3 regions of the Pseudarthrobacter sp. Hb11 genome follow, and region 1 is predicted to be linked to each of the others. Evidence: predicted binding sites of a transcription regulator. Region 1 holds the regulator's gene; each other region holds the start of a gene.
The links. Region 1 encodes Rex, which represses fermentation and respiration genes when NADH is low (regulators of the CRP and FNR family bind a similar motif). Its sites were predicted from a motif close to CTTGTGAANNNNTTCACAAG; they were not measured.
Positions count from the first base shown of each region.

Region 2: the regulator Rex is predicted to act here: its motif matches at 2,853-2,872, upstream of benA (benzoate 1,2-dioxygenase large subunit).
Region 3: the regulator Rex is predicted to act here: its motif matches at 2,732-2,751, upstream of araB (ribulokinase).

Region 1 covers NZ_JBWZCM010000006.1:96,652-102,298, forward strand. The annotation lists gene AC50X7_RS11070 (3-deoxy-7-phosphoheptulonate synthase) at 1-231, shown strand, start outside; gene AC50X7_RS11075 (helix-turn-helix domain-containing protein) at 391-603, shown strand; gene AC50X7_RS11080 (30S ribosomal protein bS22) at 794-892, shown strand; gene AC50X7_RS11085 (HAD family hydrolase) at 974-1,792, opposite strand; gene AC50X7_RS11090 (glutaredoxin family protein) at 1,871-2,125, shown strand; gene AC50X7_RS11095 (redox-sensing transcriptional repressor Rex) at 2,229-2,933, shown strand; gene AC50X7_RS11100 (hypothetical protein) at 2,984-3,742, opposite strand; gene AC50X7_RS11105 (hypothetical protein) at 3,905-4,360, opposite strand; gene AC50X7_RS11110 (YceI family protein) at 4,461-5,009, opposite strand; gene AC50X7_RS11115 (histidine phosphatase family protein) at 5,211-5,647, shown strand, end outside.
Region 2 covers NZ_JBWZCM010000003.1:140,159-145,805, forward strand. The annotation lists gene benC (benzoate 1,2-dioxygenase electron transfer component BenC) at 1-721, opposite strand, end outside; gene benB (benzoate 1,2-dioxygenase small subunit) at 806-1,342, opposite strand; gene benA (benzoate 1,2-dioxygenase large subunit) at 1,376-2,758, opposite strand; gene catA (catechol 1,2-dioxygenase) at 3,089-3,973, shown strand; gene AC50X7_RS07270 (benzoate/H(+) symporter BenE family transporter) at 4,193-5,404, shown strand.
Region 3 covers NZ_JBWZCM010000013.1:52,529-58,175, forward strand. The annotation lists gene AC50X7_RS15765 (hypothetical protein) at 120-779, opposite strand; tRNA gene AC50X7_RS15770 (tRNA-Lys) at 969-1,041, shown strand; gene AC50X7_RS15775 (LacI family DNA-binding transcriptional regulator) at 1,131-2,147, shown strand; gene AC50X7_RS15780 (hypothetical protein) at 2,088-2,585, opposite strand; gene araB (ribulokinase) at 2,795-4,540, shown strand; gene AC50X7_RS15790 (L-ribulose-5-phosphate 4-epimerase) at 4,537-5,244, shown strand; gene araA (L-arabinose isomerase) at 5,289-5,647, shown strand, end outside.

The sequences.
Region 1 (5,647 bases):
GAAATCGGCTCCCAGCTCGAGGACGGCGGGGCATCGGCGCAGGCCATCGCCGGGGTCATGCTGGAAAGCTTCCTGGTGGGCGGCGCGCAAAACCTCAATGTCGGGGAGCACGCGGCCGGCCGGTCGGAACTTGTGTACGGGCAGAGCGTAACGGACGCGTGCATGGACTGGGACGTTTCGGTTTCTGTGCTGGACCAGCTGGCCGCATCCGCCCGCAAGCGCAGAAGGTGAGTGAGGGGGCGAAATGCTCCCTTGCGGTACTTTCACATTGGCCACAGGAACATCTAGAGTATCTGGAAGGTGGTTGGTGGATGGCTCAGCATCGGAACACCGCATTGGCACGTAAATGGGGTCACTGTTGTCCATCCGTCAGCAAAGGAAAATAGCGAAATGTCGGCAGAACAGAACTTCTCCAACGCGAAGTTCCTGACCGTGGCTGAAGTAGCCCAGGTCATGCGCGTCTCCAAAATGACCGTCTATCGGCTGGTCCACTCCGGCGACATGCCGGCAGTGCGGTTCGGCCGCTCGTACCGGGTACCCGAAACCGCGGTGGAGCAGTACCTCAAAGGCGCCGTAGTGGACGGCCACACGGAAACCGCCTGAGCCTTTCCGTCGCAATGGCCCTATTTCCGCCGGTCGGAGCCCCCGCGGTCAGAAGCCGCTCCCGATAAGCGGTACCCTGTTAAGGAACGTTTTACGTCATTGTAAGAATCTGTCAGTTGTTCAGTTCGTAGCTCTGTCCACGAACACTTTCCATCAGACAGGTACTGCATCTAGTTTGTGAGGAACTTTCGTGGGTTCAGTTATTAAGAAGCGTCGCAAGCGTATGGCCAAGAAGAAGCACCGCAAGCTGCTTCGCAAGACCCGTCACCAGCGCCGCAATAAGAAGTAGAGATACTTCGAACAGCGTGGACATGCCCGTCGCCTTCCGAGGCGGCGGGCATTTCTGTTCTGTGGCCGTTGCGGCGGTTTGTTACGCCCGGGGGCCCCGGATGCGGGCGAAGCCTTTCCAGAGTCCGTAGACGGCGCCGCAGGCAGTGGCTGCCTTCAGGCCGAGGGTTGCTGCGCGGCGGCCGGCCCGGAAGTCGTAGACCGGCCAGTTGTGGTCGCGGGCGTGGCGGCGGAGGCGGACGTCCGGGTTGATCGCCACCGGGTGGCCCACGAGGGTGAGCAGCGGGATGTCGTTATAGGAGTCGCTGTAGGCCCAGCAGCGTCTGAGGTCCAGTTCCTCGGCGTCCGCGATGGCCTGGACGGCCACTGCCTTGGCGGAACCGTGCAGGATGTCTCCCACCAGGCGGCCGGTGTACATACCTTCGGAGATCTCCCCGACAGTACCCAGCGCACCGGTGAGCCCCAGCCGGGTCGAGATCACGGTGGCAACCTCGATCGGCGTCGCGGTCACCAGCCAGACCCGCCGGCCCACCCGCAGGTGCTGCTCGGCCAGGGCCTTTGCCCCGGGCCAGATCCGGGAGACGATCATTTCGTCGTAGACCTCTTCGCCGAGGGCTTTGACGTCGTCGACCGTGATGCCGGCGGCGAGGTTCAGTGCGGAGTCCCGGACAGCGTGGACATCGTCCATGTTCTCGCCGCGGGCCACGAACTTGAACTGCTTCCACGCGAACCCCGCCGCCTGGGCAAGGGTGAAGGCTCCGCGCTGGTGCATCTTGCGGGCAACATGGAAGAGGCTGGCGCCGCGCATGAGGGTGTTGTCCACATCGAAGAACGCCGCCTCGCCCGGCTGTGGCGCAGCAACCGGCTTGGTAACTACGGCGACGTATTTCTCCTCGGGCATAAGGCTGAGTCTAGTCAATCCAGTCAGTGGACACCGTGCGGCGTCGCGGGGCACAGTCAACGGGGCTACGGTTATGTCATGGCCACACCGCGCGTCGTCCTGATCACCAAAGCTGACTGCCACCTCTGCGAAGAAGCGCGCGACGCCGTTGGCCGGGTTACCGCCTCGCTGGGGCTTGAGTGGACGGAAGAGCTGGTGGACCACCAGCCGGAACTGCGGGACCGCTACGCCGAAGAAATCCCGGTGGTGCTGGTGGACGGCGTGCAGCGCGACTTCTGGAAGATCGATGAGGTCCGGCTGGAACGCGTGCTGCAGCGGGCCATGGCCCAATAGGGAGCAGCGCCCGTGACCGCTGACATATTGTGGCCGGCTGCTTTGTTGGCACCGGCCGGAGGGCTCTAGAGTGGAGTCACAACGCGATGCGAGGGAGGGGCTGGTGGCTTCGCTGGAACCGACTCCCCAGGCTGTCCCGGATCTTCCGGACACCACGGGTACGCCAGCCAAACAGATTCCGCCCGCAGCGGTGGCCCGGCTGACGCTCTATCTGCGCGCCTTGAATACCCTGCTCGCTGAGGGAGTGGAGCGGGTCTCCTCCGAATCCCTCGCTGAAGCTTCCGGTGTCAGTTCAGCCACGTTGCGCAAGGACCTGTCCCACGTGGGCTCCTACGGTACCCGCGGCGTTGGCTACGAAGTGCAGTACCTTAGCCGGCACATTGCCGCGGCGCTGGGTCTGACGCATGACTGGAAGGTTGCCATCGTTGGTGCCGGCAACCTCGGCAAGGCGCTGGCGCGGTACGGCGGCTTCGAGTCCCGGGGATTCGACGTCGTTGCCATCTTTGACGCCGACCAGATGGTGGTGGGCAACGAAGTGGGGTGGCTGCGCGTCAGCGACGTGGCCGACTTGGAAACGGTGCTGCACCGGACCGGAGCGAACATGGTGGTGCTGGCGCTGCCGGCCGCCGTGGCGCAGGATGTCTGCGACCGGGTGGTTGCCGCCGGTGTCCGCAGCGTCCTGAGCTTCGCCCCCGTTATGCTCCAGGTGCCGGAGGGGGTCAACCTCCGCAAGGTGGACATGGCCACGGAACTGCAGATCCTGGCCTACCACGCACAGCGGGCGCAGGCCCCGGGGCAGACCGCCTAGGCTTCAGGCAGTTTCGGGACCCACGCCCGCAGGGGTGGGAAGTGCGCTATTTACCGGCCGTAGGGGTTCCCCATGCCGCCGCCGTAAGGGTTGGCGAAGGGCTGCTGCTTCTGGAAGTAGGGGGCAGCCGCCGGCAGGTAGAGCAGGACGATGGCGGCGATCCCCAGGAGGGTGCCGAGGGTGCCGAGGCTCGGGACGCCGAACAGGCCGAAGATGGACAGCGCCGCGAACACGGTCCCCAGGATCCGGGCCCAGTTCTTGCCCTTGCGGATGAAGAAGGCCACCAGCAGGTAGAGTCCTGCGCCGAGGATCGCGAACACCACCAGGGTGCCGGCGATGACGCCCTTGATGTCCTCGTACGAGACGCCGGCTCCGGTGCCCTCCACCTGCTGCTCAAAGGTCTGACGGAAAACAGGATCATCCAGCTGGGTGAGTCCGGTGAGCATCGAGATGACGAAGATCGCGGCGGAGGCAATCAGCAGCCAGAACGAGATGTTGACCAGTTGCGGCACGCCCTTGCTGCCCGTGGGCTGCGGCTGCTCCGACGGGTACTGGGCGTAGGGGGACTGGCCGTATGGCTGCTGCCCGTACGGCTGCTGGCCGAAGCCCGGAGCCTGCGGCGGGTTCTGGCCGTACTGCGGAGTGGTTTCCCCGTACTGCGGGGCGCCGGACTGGCCGTACTGAGGCGGGTTCTGTCCGTACTGGGGAGCATTCTGCCCGTACTGCGGGGCGTTCTCCCCGTAGCGCGGCTGCTGGTTGCCCTGCTCCGGATCGTTGGGCACGGGAGGCGGGACGGGAGGGTTGCTCATGGGCTGTCCTTTGGCGTGTCGGGTTCTGGTAGGCTGCCGGGTTTCGGTCCTGCGCCCTACCCCCAGCATGGCTTAAGTCCACCGTACCCCCGGACTGGCGGCAGATGAGTCATTCCTGGGAGGTATTCCGCCTCTGTTTGGCGGTTGCCCCGCCACGCCTACTCAGCCTCTGTGCCTTACCGCCGCAAACCAGGCCTGCGAGTTGGGCAGCCAGAGCAGGACCGTTGCTGCGAGGCTGATCACGAAGCCCACCCAGTTCCCGCCTTGGCCAACACGCATCGCCAGATTGATAAGCGCCAGGAGCAGCGTGACGCCGGCCAGGACCGTGAGGGCCAGCCGCGCCCACTGCCTTCCCTCTTTCATCCTGAGCGCAAAAACGATCTGCGCGGCGCCCACGGCAGCCGCCAGCAGCATGAGCAGCAGAACCCCAACCGCCGCACCGGGGGCCGCGGCAAAAAGCACCAGCGAGGCAAGCATGCCCAGCATTCCTCCCAATAGGCCGAGGACGCCGGCGACGAACCAGATCCAGAACGATACTTTGAGCTCGGTGGGAAGTCCCGCCACCGAGAACATGCCGGCGAAGCCGTTGCGGGGCCCGGTGCTGTCGAAGTTGCTCATGGCCATCACTGTAGCCCTGCGGACCACGCGCGACGGCTTAAAGGGCGGCGCCCCGGCATAGGCCGAAGCCGGTGCCGGGGCGCACGAATTTGAGCGGGAATTACGCTGCGGGAGCGATGAAGGCGAGTTCGAGGTTGATGGCAACCTTGTCGCTCACCAGGACGCCGCCGGTTTCGAGGACGGCGTTCCAGGTCAGGCCGAAGTCCTTGCGGCTGATGGTGGTCTCAGCGGAGACGCCGGCGCGGGTGTTGCCGAACGGGTCCACGGCCACGCCGTTGAACTCGGTCTCGAGGGTGACGGGACGGGTGACACCCTTGATGGTGAGGTCGCCGGTCAGCTCGTAGCTGTTGCCCTTCGCCACCAGGCCGTTCGAGACGAAGGACATCTCGGGGAACTTCTCAACGTCGAAGAAGTCCTCGCCGCGAACGTGGCCGTCGCGGTTGGCGTCGCCGGAATCGAAGCTTGCAGTCTGGATGGTGGCGGCGATCCTGGAATCAGCCACGTCCTGGCCGAGTTCCAGGGTTGCTGCTGCTTCCTTGAACTGGCCGCGGACCTTGCTGATGCCCGCGTGGCGGACGGTGAAGCCGATCTCGCTGTGCGAGTTGTCGAGGGTCCAGGTGCCGGTGGTGACGTCTGCGGGAAGTGCCATGGTGTTGCTCCTTAGGGTGTTACCTGTAGGTCGGGTCGGTATTGAAGCTTCATCTGTTGAAGCATCAACAAACTGCTGCATCCAGTATAAGCATGCATTTGCATGTTTTCTTCCCGGGTCCGGAACATTTCTTCAAAAACTTGAGTTCTACTGGATGTAGAAGATTTCGGATCGCACGCCATCTTTGAGAAACTGGTAAACATGCCCCAAGCCACTGTCCATCTGCTCCGCCACGGCGAGGTCCACAATCCTGACGGCGTTTTGTACGGAAGGCTGCCCGAATTCCACCTCTCCGAGCTGGGGCAGGAGATGGCACGCACACTCGCCGAGCACTTCCGGCAGCGCGCCGAAAGCGGTGCCCGCATCACCTACCTGGCCGCCTCGCCGCTGGACCGTGCGCAGGAAACCGCCCGGCCGACGTCGGACGCCCTGCATCTGCAAATCCACACGGAGGAGCGGATCATCGAGGCAAAGAACTACTTCGAGGGCATGAAGGTCACCAAGGCCGAACTGCGCAGGCCCAAGCACTGGCCGCGGCTGGTCAACCCCCTCCGGCCATCGTGGGGCGAGCCCTACAAGCAGCAAGCCGCAAGGGTCATGGAAGCGGTACAGGAGGCCCGTCTCCGGGCCATCGAGCT
Region 2 (5,647 bases), on a different contig from region 1:
AGATGAGATGGACCGGGGTGGCCGGCGGGTTGTCGGAAAGTTTCTCGAGGATTGACAACAGCGGGGCCAGCCCGGTGCCGCCCGCCAGGAGCAGCAGGGGACGCTTGGGTTCGCGCAGGAAGAAGGAACCGTACGGTCCCGTGAATTCGATGGTGTCCCCCACCGCCGCCCGGTCCCGCAGGTATTCGGACATCGCACCCTGCGGCGTCACGCGCACCATGAACGATGCGCCGTCCACCTCGGGGCCGCTGCTGAACGAGTAGGAGCGCTCGGCGTCGGTGCCCGGGACCTTGAGGTTGACGTACTGGCCGGGAAGGAAGGCCAGGGCATCCCGGTCTTGCACCTCCAGGGCGAAGGAAACAGTGCTTTCCGAGTGCTTGTTGAGTTCCTTCACGGTGGACGTGAAGGTGGTGGCGGCCGTTTTCGCGGACTCCGATGTGGCGGGGATCTGGATGGCCAGATCCGACTCCGGCACTGCCTGGCAGGTGAGCATGTAGCCCTTTTCGAGCTCTTCCTCGGTCATCGCGTCGTCGATGTAGTCTCCCGGGTCGAAGGAGCCGGAATCGCAGAAGGCCTTGCAGGTGCCGCAGGCGCCGTCGCGGCAATCGGACGGGATGTTGATGCGTGCCTTGTAGGCGGCGTCCATGACGGTCTCGTAACTGCCGACCTTGATGACTTTGGTGACGCCATCCTCGAAGCTGAGGGCTACTTTGTGGCCCATGATGTCCTCCTGACTGGGCGGACGCGTCGTCGCGGCCCGGAAAAGTTCAGATGTGCCGGCAGGCACAGGGTGTGTAATCGGTCGTCAGACCATGTAGACATCCACCACGTGGTGGATGTAGTCGTTCTTCAAGATGACCTTCTTCTTGAGGATCACCGGCTCCTCGCCGGCGAGATCGATTGTGTAGAAGCTGGTTCCGAAGTACGTGTCCGTTGTGTTGTAGCGGAAGTACAGGGTGAACCAGTTGAAGCGCACTTCCACCCGGCCGCCGTCGTGCTCGAGGATCTCGATGTCCGTGAGGTTGTGGCCGGTACGCGGCTCCGGCAGGGAGGTGGCGGATGACCGGTCCGTCTTGATCCGGAACACGCGGTCCTCGATGCCGCCGCGGTTGTCGTAGTAGATGAGGGAGATCTCATTCTGCGGATCCTGGGTGAGCCTGTCGTCCACGTCCCACGCAGGCATCCAGAATTCGGAGTCCGGGTGGTAGCACTCGAGCCACGCGTCGAACTGGCGGTCATCCAGCAGGCGGGCCTCCTTGTACAGGAAGGCACGGACAGTTTCGAGCGTGGCGATCTCCTGTGCGGTCTTGAGTGCCGCAGCGGGTTGGGTCAGGTTGGTCATGTTCTGCACTCTCTCTGGTACCAGGGGTCTTGGTCAGGCGGTGACGGGAAGGCTGTCCGCCGCGGAGCGCTCCTCTGCCACCAGGGCCTGGTCCATGACTTCCTTCCAGTAGCCGTGCTGGATCGGGTACAGCCCCTCATCCTCAGTGCGCACGCCAGAAGCGATCACCTTGGTCATACCCAGCGCCCGGGCCTGTTCGTCAGGGCCTGGAATCTCGTGGGTGGAGCCGCGGGTCATGTCGTTCCACGGCGCAGACGTGGCCCAGTAGGTCTTGTTGCAGGACCGGAATTCCTCAAGGTCGTCCGGAGTTGCCATACCGGTGGCGTTGAAGAAGTCCTCGTACTGTCGGATGCGCTTGGACCTGTTCTCCTGTGATTCGCCCTTCGGGGCAATGCAGTAGATGGTGACCTCGGTCTGGTCCGCGGAAATGGGGCGAAAGTGGCGGATCTGCGAGGAGAACTGGTCCATTATGTAGACGTTCGGGTACAGGCAGAGGTTGCGCGAGATGTTGATCATGAAGTTGGCCATTTCCTCGCCGTACTTCGCCACCAGCTCGTCACGGCGGTCCCAGAGCGGGCGGTCCTCCGGGTTGGTCCATTCCTGCCACAGCAGCAGGTGGCCGTGATCGTAGGAATAGAAGCCGCCCTTGACCTTGCCCCATTTGCCGGCGTCCATGGCCTTGGTCGTGTTGGCGGAGTCACCGGCGCTGCGGCGGGCGGTGGTGGCCGCGTAGTTCCAGTGCACGGCCGTGACGTGGTAGCCGTCTGCCCCGTTCTCCGCCTGCACCTTCCAGTTGCCGTCATAGGTATAGGTGGACGCCCCGCGCAGGACTTCCAGTCCCTCGGGGGACTGGTCCACGATGGAGTCGATCACTTTTGTGGCGTCGCCGAGGTGCTCTTCAAGCGGAAGGACGTCGGCCTTCAAGGAGCCGAAAAGGAAACCGCGGTAGGACTCGAAGCGGGCAACTTTGGTGAGGTCGTGGGACCCTTCTTTGTTAAAGGTCTCAGGGTAACCCGCATTGCGGGAGTCCTTGACCTTCAGCAGCTCACCCGAGTTTTTGAACGTCCAGCCGTGGAACGGGCAGGTGAACGTGGTGCGGTTGTCCGTCTTGCGGCGGCACAGCATGGCGCCGCGGTGCGAACAGGCGTTGACGATGCAGTTGAGGTTCCCGTCCTTATCGCGGGTGATCACCACCGGGGTACGGCCAATGTTTGTGGTGAAGTAGTCCCCCACGTTGGGAACCTGTGACTCGTGGGCGAGATAAACCCAGTTGCCCTCGAAGATGTGCTTCATCTCCAATTCAAAAATTTCCTGGTCGGTGAAGATCTCGCGCTTGGCCCGGATGACGCCGTTCTCACGGTCTTCAATCACGGCGTCGGCAAGGACCTCGCGGACATGGGTCAGGTTCTCGGTCATGGCGTGCTCCTCCATTGGAGAGTGCTGGACGGATGGGCGGGAGGTCCGGGACCAGGTTGAGTGCCTGCTGCGGACGTTCTAGCTATTCTTTCCCCTCGTGACTGTCCTCACATCAGGTAAATACCTAGGGTTGACCAAGGGTGCGTTTATGTATCGATAATGACTAAAAAGCTGTTAAATCAATATTTGTAGCGTCCTTATGACGGTGCCTACGATGAGTGGGACCTCACGCGATGCCGCGTCCCAGCAGGTGCCGCCTGCGTCCGGCGCTTCGCGGCGGGTGCAGGAGTCCGTCCTGTCCCCCATTCAAAAAGGAAGGTGGAAACCACCATGACTGAGACCCAAGCGGATAACCGTAAAGAGACCGAGGGAACTGCCGTCGAAGCGGGTTCGAAGGCTACCGAGCGCTTTGCCGCCTCAGGCAAGCTATCGCGGCTGGATGTGCCCAAGGAACGGGTGAGCCTTCTGGCGGGGGCGCTGATCAAGGCCGCCAATGACATCGTCGTCGAGCACCAGGTCACCTACGAGGAGTACAACGCGCTTAAATCGTGGCTGATCAAGGTAGGTACAGACGGCGAATGGCCGCTGTTCCTCGACGTGTGGCTTGAGCACACCGTGGAGGACGTCAACTCTCAGGACCGTCCCGGCACCAAGGGCACCATCGAAGGCCCCTACTACGTGCCGGGCTCGCCGGAACTCGCATCTCCGGCCACCGTGCAGATGCGCGAGGACGAGGAAGGCATGCCGCTGCGCTTCAGCGGCCGCTTCACCACTACGGACGGCAACCCGATCCAGAATGCCCAGGTGGAGATTTGGCATGCGGACGCCGCCGGCTTCTACTCCCAGTACGCTCCCGGCCTGCCCGAATGGCTGTTCCGAGCTACGGTCAAGGCGGACGACGACGGCCGCTTTGAGATCAACACGATGCGCCCGGCACCGTACCAGATACCCACGGACGGGGCCTGCGGCCAGCTTATCAACGCGGCAGGCTGGCACGCCTGGCGTCCGGCGCACATCCACATCAAGGTTTCGGCACCCGGTTTCCAGCCCGTGACCCAGCAGCTTTACTTCCCCGGCGACCCCCACAACGCCGACGACATCGCCTCAGCGGTGAAGGCTGAACTGATGCTCGACCCCCGTCCGCGCACGGACGGCGGCGCCGGCGAGGAAGTCGTCTACGACTACGTCCTCGCCAAAGAGGGGCAGACCAAGTAGGAACCACTCCAGTGGTTGCCGGGACCGTAGGCCCCGGCAACCAAGGCGCTCCGGGATACAAACCCCGGGGCGCTTGTGTTTTTGCCGATGCCGTCAGGAGCCAGAATGCCCCGATTCCGCCGGAGCCCGCCCGCAATACCGCTCGCGGCAACCCCAGAGGTGCCAGGCCCGCAGCCGCTGCTGGAGCGTCCCGGGCGTCGCCCAGCAGGAGTTCGCCAGTTGCTGCGTGACCTCGGTCTGCCCTATATCTCCAACGGGGTTATCGGCCTCGTCTTCACCGCCTCAGGCCCCATCGCGGTCACCCTGGCCGTTGGCGCGGCAGGCGGACTTACGCAGGGACAACTCGCATCCTGGGTCTTCGGCATCCTCTTCTCCGGCGGCGCAGCGACCCTCATCATGTCGCTCCTCTACCGCCAGCCCCTGGGCTTCGCCTGGTCCATTCCCGGTACGGTGCTCCTCGGTCCGTCGCTGCAGCACCTGTCCTTTGCCGAAGTGGTGGGAGCGTTCTTTACCTCGGGTGTGCTCATCCTCGCGCTGGGTGCCACCGGCGTGGTCCGCAAGATTATGGCCATGGTTCCCATGCCGATTGTCATGGCGATGGTTGCCGCCGTGTTCCTGAGGTTCGGCACAGACATCGTTGCCTCGACGCAGGCAAACCCCGCCATCGCCGCGCCGATGGTGGGAGCATTCCTGGTCCTGGCCGCCGTACCCGCCCTCGGAAGGTTCCTTCCGCCCGTGCTTGGCACCCTTGTGGCAGGGTGCCTGGCCGTGGCGGTTAGCGGACAGTTCCAGCCCGTGGAAGCCGGACCACTCCTGGCCGCCCCGGTCTTCACCCCGCCCGAGTTCACCTGGGCTGCCCAGGTGGAGTTGGTTGTTCCCCTTGCGCTCACCGTGCTGTTCGTTCAGAATGGCCAGGGTATCGCCGTACTCCGGGCCGCCGGCCATCAGCCCCCAGTCAACGTTTTTGCAATTGCGTCGGGCGCCTTCTCCGTGGTGAATGCCGGATTCGGCGCCGTCTCGGCCTGCGTGACCGGACCCACCAACGCGCTACTAACGTCCTCAGGAAGTAAGGAGCGCCAGTACGCCGCCGCCGTGGCGTACGGTGTCCTGGCCTTGGCCTTCGCCGCCCTCGCTCCCACCCTTACCCGGCTGATGCTCGCAACGCCCAAGGAATTTGTGCTCGCTCTGGGCGGCATCGCGATGTTGCGGGCCCTCCAACAGGCCTTCGTCACTGCGTTCGCCACCGCTTTCACCCTGGGGTCACTGGTGACGTTTGTGGTGACCCTCTCCGGCTTGGATCTTTTCAATATCCACGCCGCCTTTTGGGGCCTCATCATTGGCTGCACGCTGTCCCGGCTGCTGGAACGAGCGGATTATCCCCAATCTCGATGCCTTAAAGAATCGGCGGGCAATGCAGCCAGGTCAGTGTGACTTCCCACCCGTGCGGCCCCGGGTCCGCAGGTCCATAATGACCGCAGTTGGCCCTCCCGGCGCGAGGTCAATCAGGGCCCGGGTGAGCGGATTGGCCAACGTTGTCTCCACTGCAGAACGCACGCCCCGGCCGCCGAAAATTGAGGTTGCCCAACGCTGACTTGGTGCGGCGGAGCCCCTTTCGAAGCCGGGGATTTCGACAGGACCGCTGGCGGCCTGTCAGTGATCACCGGTGCGCTGTCC
Region 3 (5,647 bases), on a different contig from region 1:
CTAGGCGGCTGAATGTTGAAGCCCGGGGGTTTCGCGGCTCGGCACCAGTTTCAGTGTTCTACGTTGGTTGGCCCAAGTCAACATTGACAGATCCGGGCTCTTGGGCCATTAGGCTTCGGTCAGTCCAGTTCGCCCAAACGCCATGCGTTGGCGGCGTGCTCAAGGTCCTCGGCGGTCTTTACCAGCTGATGCGAGTTGCGGGTGAGTTTGCTGGCGTGCGCCTCGTTGCCGTGCTCGGCACCATCGGCCAGCGTCGCCTGGCCGAGCGCCACCACTCGGCAGAACGCGGCGGAACGTTCCAGCGCGACGTCGAACTCGCCGTCGAACGCGCCCGAAAGGATGGCGTCCGCCATCGCTTTCATCTCGTCAGCGCCGGGAGGCTCGGCGGCTCCGGCCACCACGTTGGAGACCTGCGCAGTGTCCTTGCCCGCGCGGAAGTACACCGAAATGCGCTCCGGGTCCTGGACTGTGGCCGCGCGCAAGGCGTACAGCCGCCACAGCGCGCCGGGCAGCGAACGGGCCGGGCTCTCGGCCCACATCTCCGCGATGGCCTCCAGGCCCTGCTCGTCCGCAAGCTTCACCAGCCGATCGGTGACCACGGGGTCGTCGCTGTCCCGGCCGTGGCGGACCAGCGCCTGGGCAGCGAGGTGCGCCGCTTCGGACACGCGGGCGGGGTCGGCGCCGCCGGCGAAGGGTTCGAAGTCGATTGGCGCGAAAGGCTTCGGCTTGTGGTGCCGGTTGGCGCCGCCGTAATGACTGGAACCTGTTTGCTCGCTCATGCCCCCCACGCTACTCCTGTGCCCTGCGGGAAATCGAGCACCAGGACCTACCCAGTGCATGCGCAGGCAGGGCGCGACGGCGAGGCGCGGCCTGCGTGCGAATGGTGCCTTGACCATGGGTTAGAGTATTAACGTCCAGAAATGGATGGGCCGGGTTGGCCGGCACACCGTGCCGACGCAGCCCGGCTGGGGCCTTTAGCTCAGTTGGTAGAGCATCGGACTTTTAATCCGTGGGTCGTGGGTTCGAGCCCCACAGGGCCCACTCTTTTAGCGAAGAGCGGGAAATCCCCCGGCAGCCTCCCCGAGGCCGCCGGGGGATTTCTTGTTGGCGGTAACCGGCACAATGGGGGCATGACAAAAAGCAGCACCGGGCGGCTGCCGCGCCTTGAGGACGTGGCCGAACTTGCCGGCGTCTCGCACCAGACCGTTTCCCGGGTGGTCAACGGCCACCCCAATGTCAGCAAGGCAACCCGGGAAAAGGTCGAGGCTGCCATCGCCGAGCTTGGCTACCGGCGGAACACAGCAGCCCGGAGCCTGGTGACCCGGCGCTCGCAAACCATCGGTGTGCTCGGCAGCGAGCTTTCCCAGTACGGCCCCGCCAACACGCTCCTTGGAGTGGAGCAGGCAGCCCGGAACGCCGGCTACTTCGTCAGCATCGCCGCGCTGCGTTCGGTAGGCAGGGACGCTATCCTCGATGCGCTAAGGCACTTCCTGGACCAGGCGGTGGATGGCATCGCCGTCCTGGTGCCGCACACCGAAACCCTGCGGATCCTGGAGGAATTCAATCCCGCAGTGCCCGTGGTGGCTGTCGGCTCGGCGGGCAACGACGCCGTGAGCGGGGCGATGGTGGACCAGAAGCGCGGCGCCGAAATCGCCGCCGGACATCTCATCGAACTGGGGCACAGCAGGATCGGACACGTTGCCGGGCCCGCGGACTGGATCGACGGCGCCCTGCGGACCGAGGGCTGGCGCGCGGCGCTGCAGCATGCCGGGCTTCAGGACGACCTGCTGCTGGAAGGCGACTGGAGCGCCGGCAGCGGTTACGCCATCGGGCGGCAGCTGGCAGCGGAACGGGCGGCAACCGCCGTGTTCGTGGGCAATGACCAGATGGCCCTCGGGGTGCTTCGCGCCTTCAACGAGGCGGGGGTCAGGGTGCCCGACGACGTCTCCGTCGTCGGCTTCGACGACCAGCCGGAGTCCGGCTACTTCACCCCGCCGCTCACCACCGTTCGCCAGGACTTCGAAGAGCTGGGCAGGCGCTGCATGGACACCATGCTGAAGGAGATTGAGGCGGGCGCCGCCGTCAGCTCAACCGTGGTCATCCCGGAGTTGGTGCGCCGGGGGAGCACAGCTCCGCTGCCGGGCTGAGGACCAGCCGGCAAACCGGGGCCAGTAAGTGATGGCCGCATTCGACGCCAGTGCCGCGCCCATGTGCAGGTACAGCATCAGGTGCAGCGAATAACCCGCCGGCGCGGCCAGCTCACCGGCCCGCAATGGTTCCTGAGCCACTCCGCCGTGCCCGTGCACTGAAAGCCCGCTTCCGGAGCCGCCGGCAAAAACCGCAAACCCCAAGTGAAGCAGCTGCTGGGCCACCCCGCACAAAAGCAGCAGTGCCCAGCCCGGCAACGGGAAGCGCCCCAGTATTGCCGCCGCCATGCCGAACAGCGCGGCCAGCGCCCCAAGGATCATGAGGCTGGGCGCGGGGCCTCCGGCCGCAATGTGGGCAGCCAGTCCGAGGCCGGTGGAGAGCGGACCTGCCAGCCACGCGAGACCGCGGGCACGGGCGGGTGGTTTTGCGTCGTCCACGGAGCTCCTTCCAGTTGTGCTGCAATTCAGTCTGTCCGTACCCCTTCAGGCAGCGTCCCACACTTCCCGGCGCGCTCGGCATATTTCCGGGAACGAGCAGAAGACCTTTCGAGCCGGTAGAGCATTCAAAGCCGGCATTGACATGAATTCTGTTAGCGCTCACAATTGAAGGGTCGCGAAGCTGCGGCAGCTATCGGAGGAACTCTTTTATGGACGTCACAGCAGACACGGACAGCTACGTCATCGGTGTGGACTATGGAACGCTTTCCGGCCGGGCAGTGGTGGCCCGAGTCCGCGACGGCAAGGAGCTTGGCAGCGGTGTGTACGAGTACCCGCATGCGGTGGTTACAGACGCGCTCCCCGCGGATGTGACCGGTGCCGGCGCCCAGAGCGCCCGGCTTCCCGCGGAGTGGGCGCTTCAGGTGCCCAACGACTATCGCGATGTCCTCCGGGTTGCGGTACCGGCAGCAGTCGCCGAAGCAGGGATCGACCCGGCCGCCGTCGTCGGAATTGCCACGGACTTCACTGCCTGCACCATGGTTCCGGCCAAGGCTGACGGCACCCCGTTGAATGAACTGCCCGGATTCGAGAACCGGCCGCACGCGTACGTGAAGCTGTGGCGCCACCACGCCGCGCAGGGCCAGGCCGACCGGATCAACCAGTTAGCTGCCGAACGGGGCGAGGACTGGCTGCCGCGCTACGGCGGGCTGATCTCCTCCGAATGGGAGTTCGCCAAGGGACTGCAGCTCCTGGAGGAGGACCCGGAAGCCTACGCGGCCATGGACCACTGGGTCGAAGCGGCCGACTGGATCGTCTGGCAGCTGTGCGGCCAGTACGTCCGCAATGCCTGCACCGCCGGGTACAAGGGCATTTATCAGGGCGGCAGGTACCCGTCCGAGGACTTCCTGGCGGCCCTGAATCCAGAGTTCAAGGACTTTGTCAGCACCAAGCTTGAGCACACCATTGGCAGGCTCGGTGACGCCGCGGGGTACCTCACTGGCGAGGCTGCTGCCTGGACGGGCCTGCCCGAGGGCATCGCCGTGGCAGTGGGCAACGTGGACGCACATGTGACGGCGCCTGCTGCGAGGGCGGTGGATCCCGGCCAGCTGGTGGCCATCATGGGCACCTCCACCTGCCACGTTATGAACGGCACCGAACTGCGAGAAGTGCCCGGGATGTGCGGGGTGGTGGACGGCGGGATCGTGGACGGACTCTGGGGCTACGAAGCCGGCCAGTCCGGTGTAGGCGACATCTTCGGCTGGTTCACGAAGTTCGGCGTGCCGCCCGAATACCACCAGGCAGCCGAAGCCTCCGGCCTCGGTATCCACGAATACCTCACGGAATTGGCGTCACAACAGGCCATCGGTGAGCACGGCCTCATCGCACTTGACTGGCATTCGGGCAACCGCTCGGTGCTGGTGGACCACGAGCTCTCCGGCATCGTGGCAGGGCAGACCCTTGCCACGCGGCCCGAGGATACCTACCGGGCACTGCTGGAGGCCACCGCCTTTGGCACCCGGACCATTGTGGACGCGTTCCGCGATTCCGGTGTTCCGGTGAAGGAGTTCATCGTGGCAGGGGGCCTGCTGAAGAACCCGCTCCTGATGCAGATCTACGCGGACGCCACCAACCTGCAGCTCTCCACGATCGGTTCCGCCCAGGGCCCGGCCCTCGGTTCCGCCATCCACGCCGCCGTCGCTGCGGGACAGTACCCAAACATCCGCGAAGCCGCCTCGGCGATGGGTTCCGAACCCGGCGAGGTCTACACACCGATCCCGGAAAACGTGGCCGCGTACGAGGAACTCTTCCAGGAGTACAAGGTTCTGCACGACTACTTCGGCCGCGGGAGCAACGACGTGATGCACCGGCTCAAAGCCATCCAGCGCAGGGCGGCCGGCTCCGTTTTTGAACCTGCGGCCAACACCTCCGCGGCTGCTGCGGAGGTGCCGGCATGAGCGCAGGAACTGGAACCGGAATCCTGGGCACCATTGCCCGCGTCCGGGAGGAAGTCTGTGCCCTGCACGCAGAGCTGACCCGGTATGGACTGGTGGTCTGGACGGCGGGGAACGTCTCGGCCAGGGTTCCCGGGCACGAACTGATGGTGATCAAGCCTTCGGGTGTTTCCTACCGGGACCTGACACCGGATCAAATGGTGGTCACTGACCTGTACGGGGTGCCCGTGGACGGCGATGCCGCAGGTGAGTGGGGCAACCCGGCGCTCTCGCCGTCATCGGACACAGCTGCCCACGCGTACGTCTACCGGCACATGCCCGAGGTGGGCGGGGTGGTGCACACGCACTCCACCTATGCCACCGCGTGGGCCGCCCGCGGGGAGGCGATCCCGTGCGTACTGACCATGATGAGCGACGAATTTGGCGGATCCATCCCGGTGGGGCCGTTCGCGCTGATTGGTGACGATTCCATCGGCCACGGGATCGTGGAGACGCTGAAGAACTCCAATTCCCCGGCCGTGCTGATGCAGAACCACGGGCCGTTCACCATCGGCAAGGACGCCAAGTCCGCGGTGAAAGCGGCAGTGATGTGCGAGGAAGTGGCCCGCACGGTCCACATCGCACGGCAACTCGGCGAGCCCGTCGCAATCGACCAGGGCCACATCGATTCCCTCTACGCCCGTTACCAGAACGTCTACGGCCAATAAGCGCAGGCCAGTAGAACCCGCCCCCAAACTTTTCAGGAGAACACATGGGTACCGCAGCAAACACTTCCCTTGACGGCTACGAGGTGTGGTTCCTCACCGGCAGCCAGCACCTCTACGGCGAGGACGTCCTCAAGCAGGTTGCCGCCCAGTCCCAGGAGATCGCCAACCAGCTCAACGCTTCATCCTCCGTGCCGGTACGGATTGTGTGGAAGCCGGTCCTGACCGACTCGGACGCCATCCGCCGTACGGCCCTGGAGGCCAACTCCGACGATGCCGTCATCGGCGTCACCGCGTGGATGCACACGTTCAGCCCGGCCAAGATGTGGGTCCAGGGCCTGGACCTGCTGCGCAAGCCGCTGCTGCACCTGCACACCCAGGCCAACCGGGACCTGCCCTGGGCCGA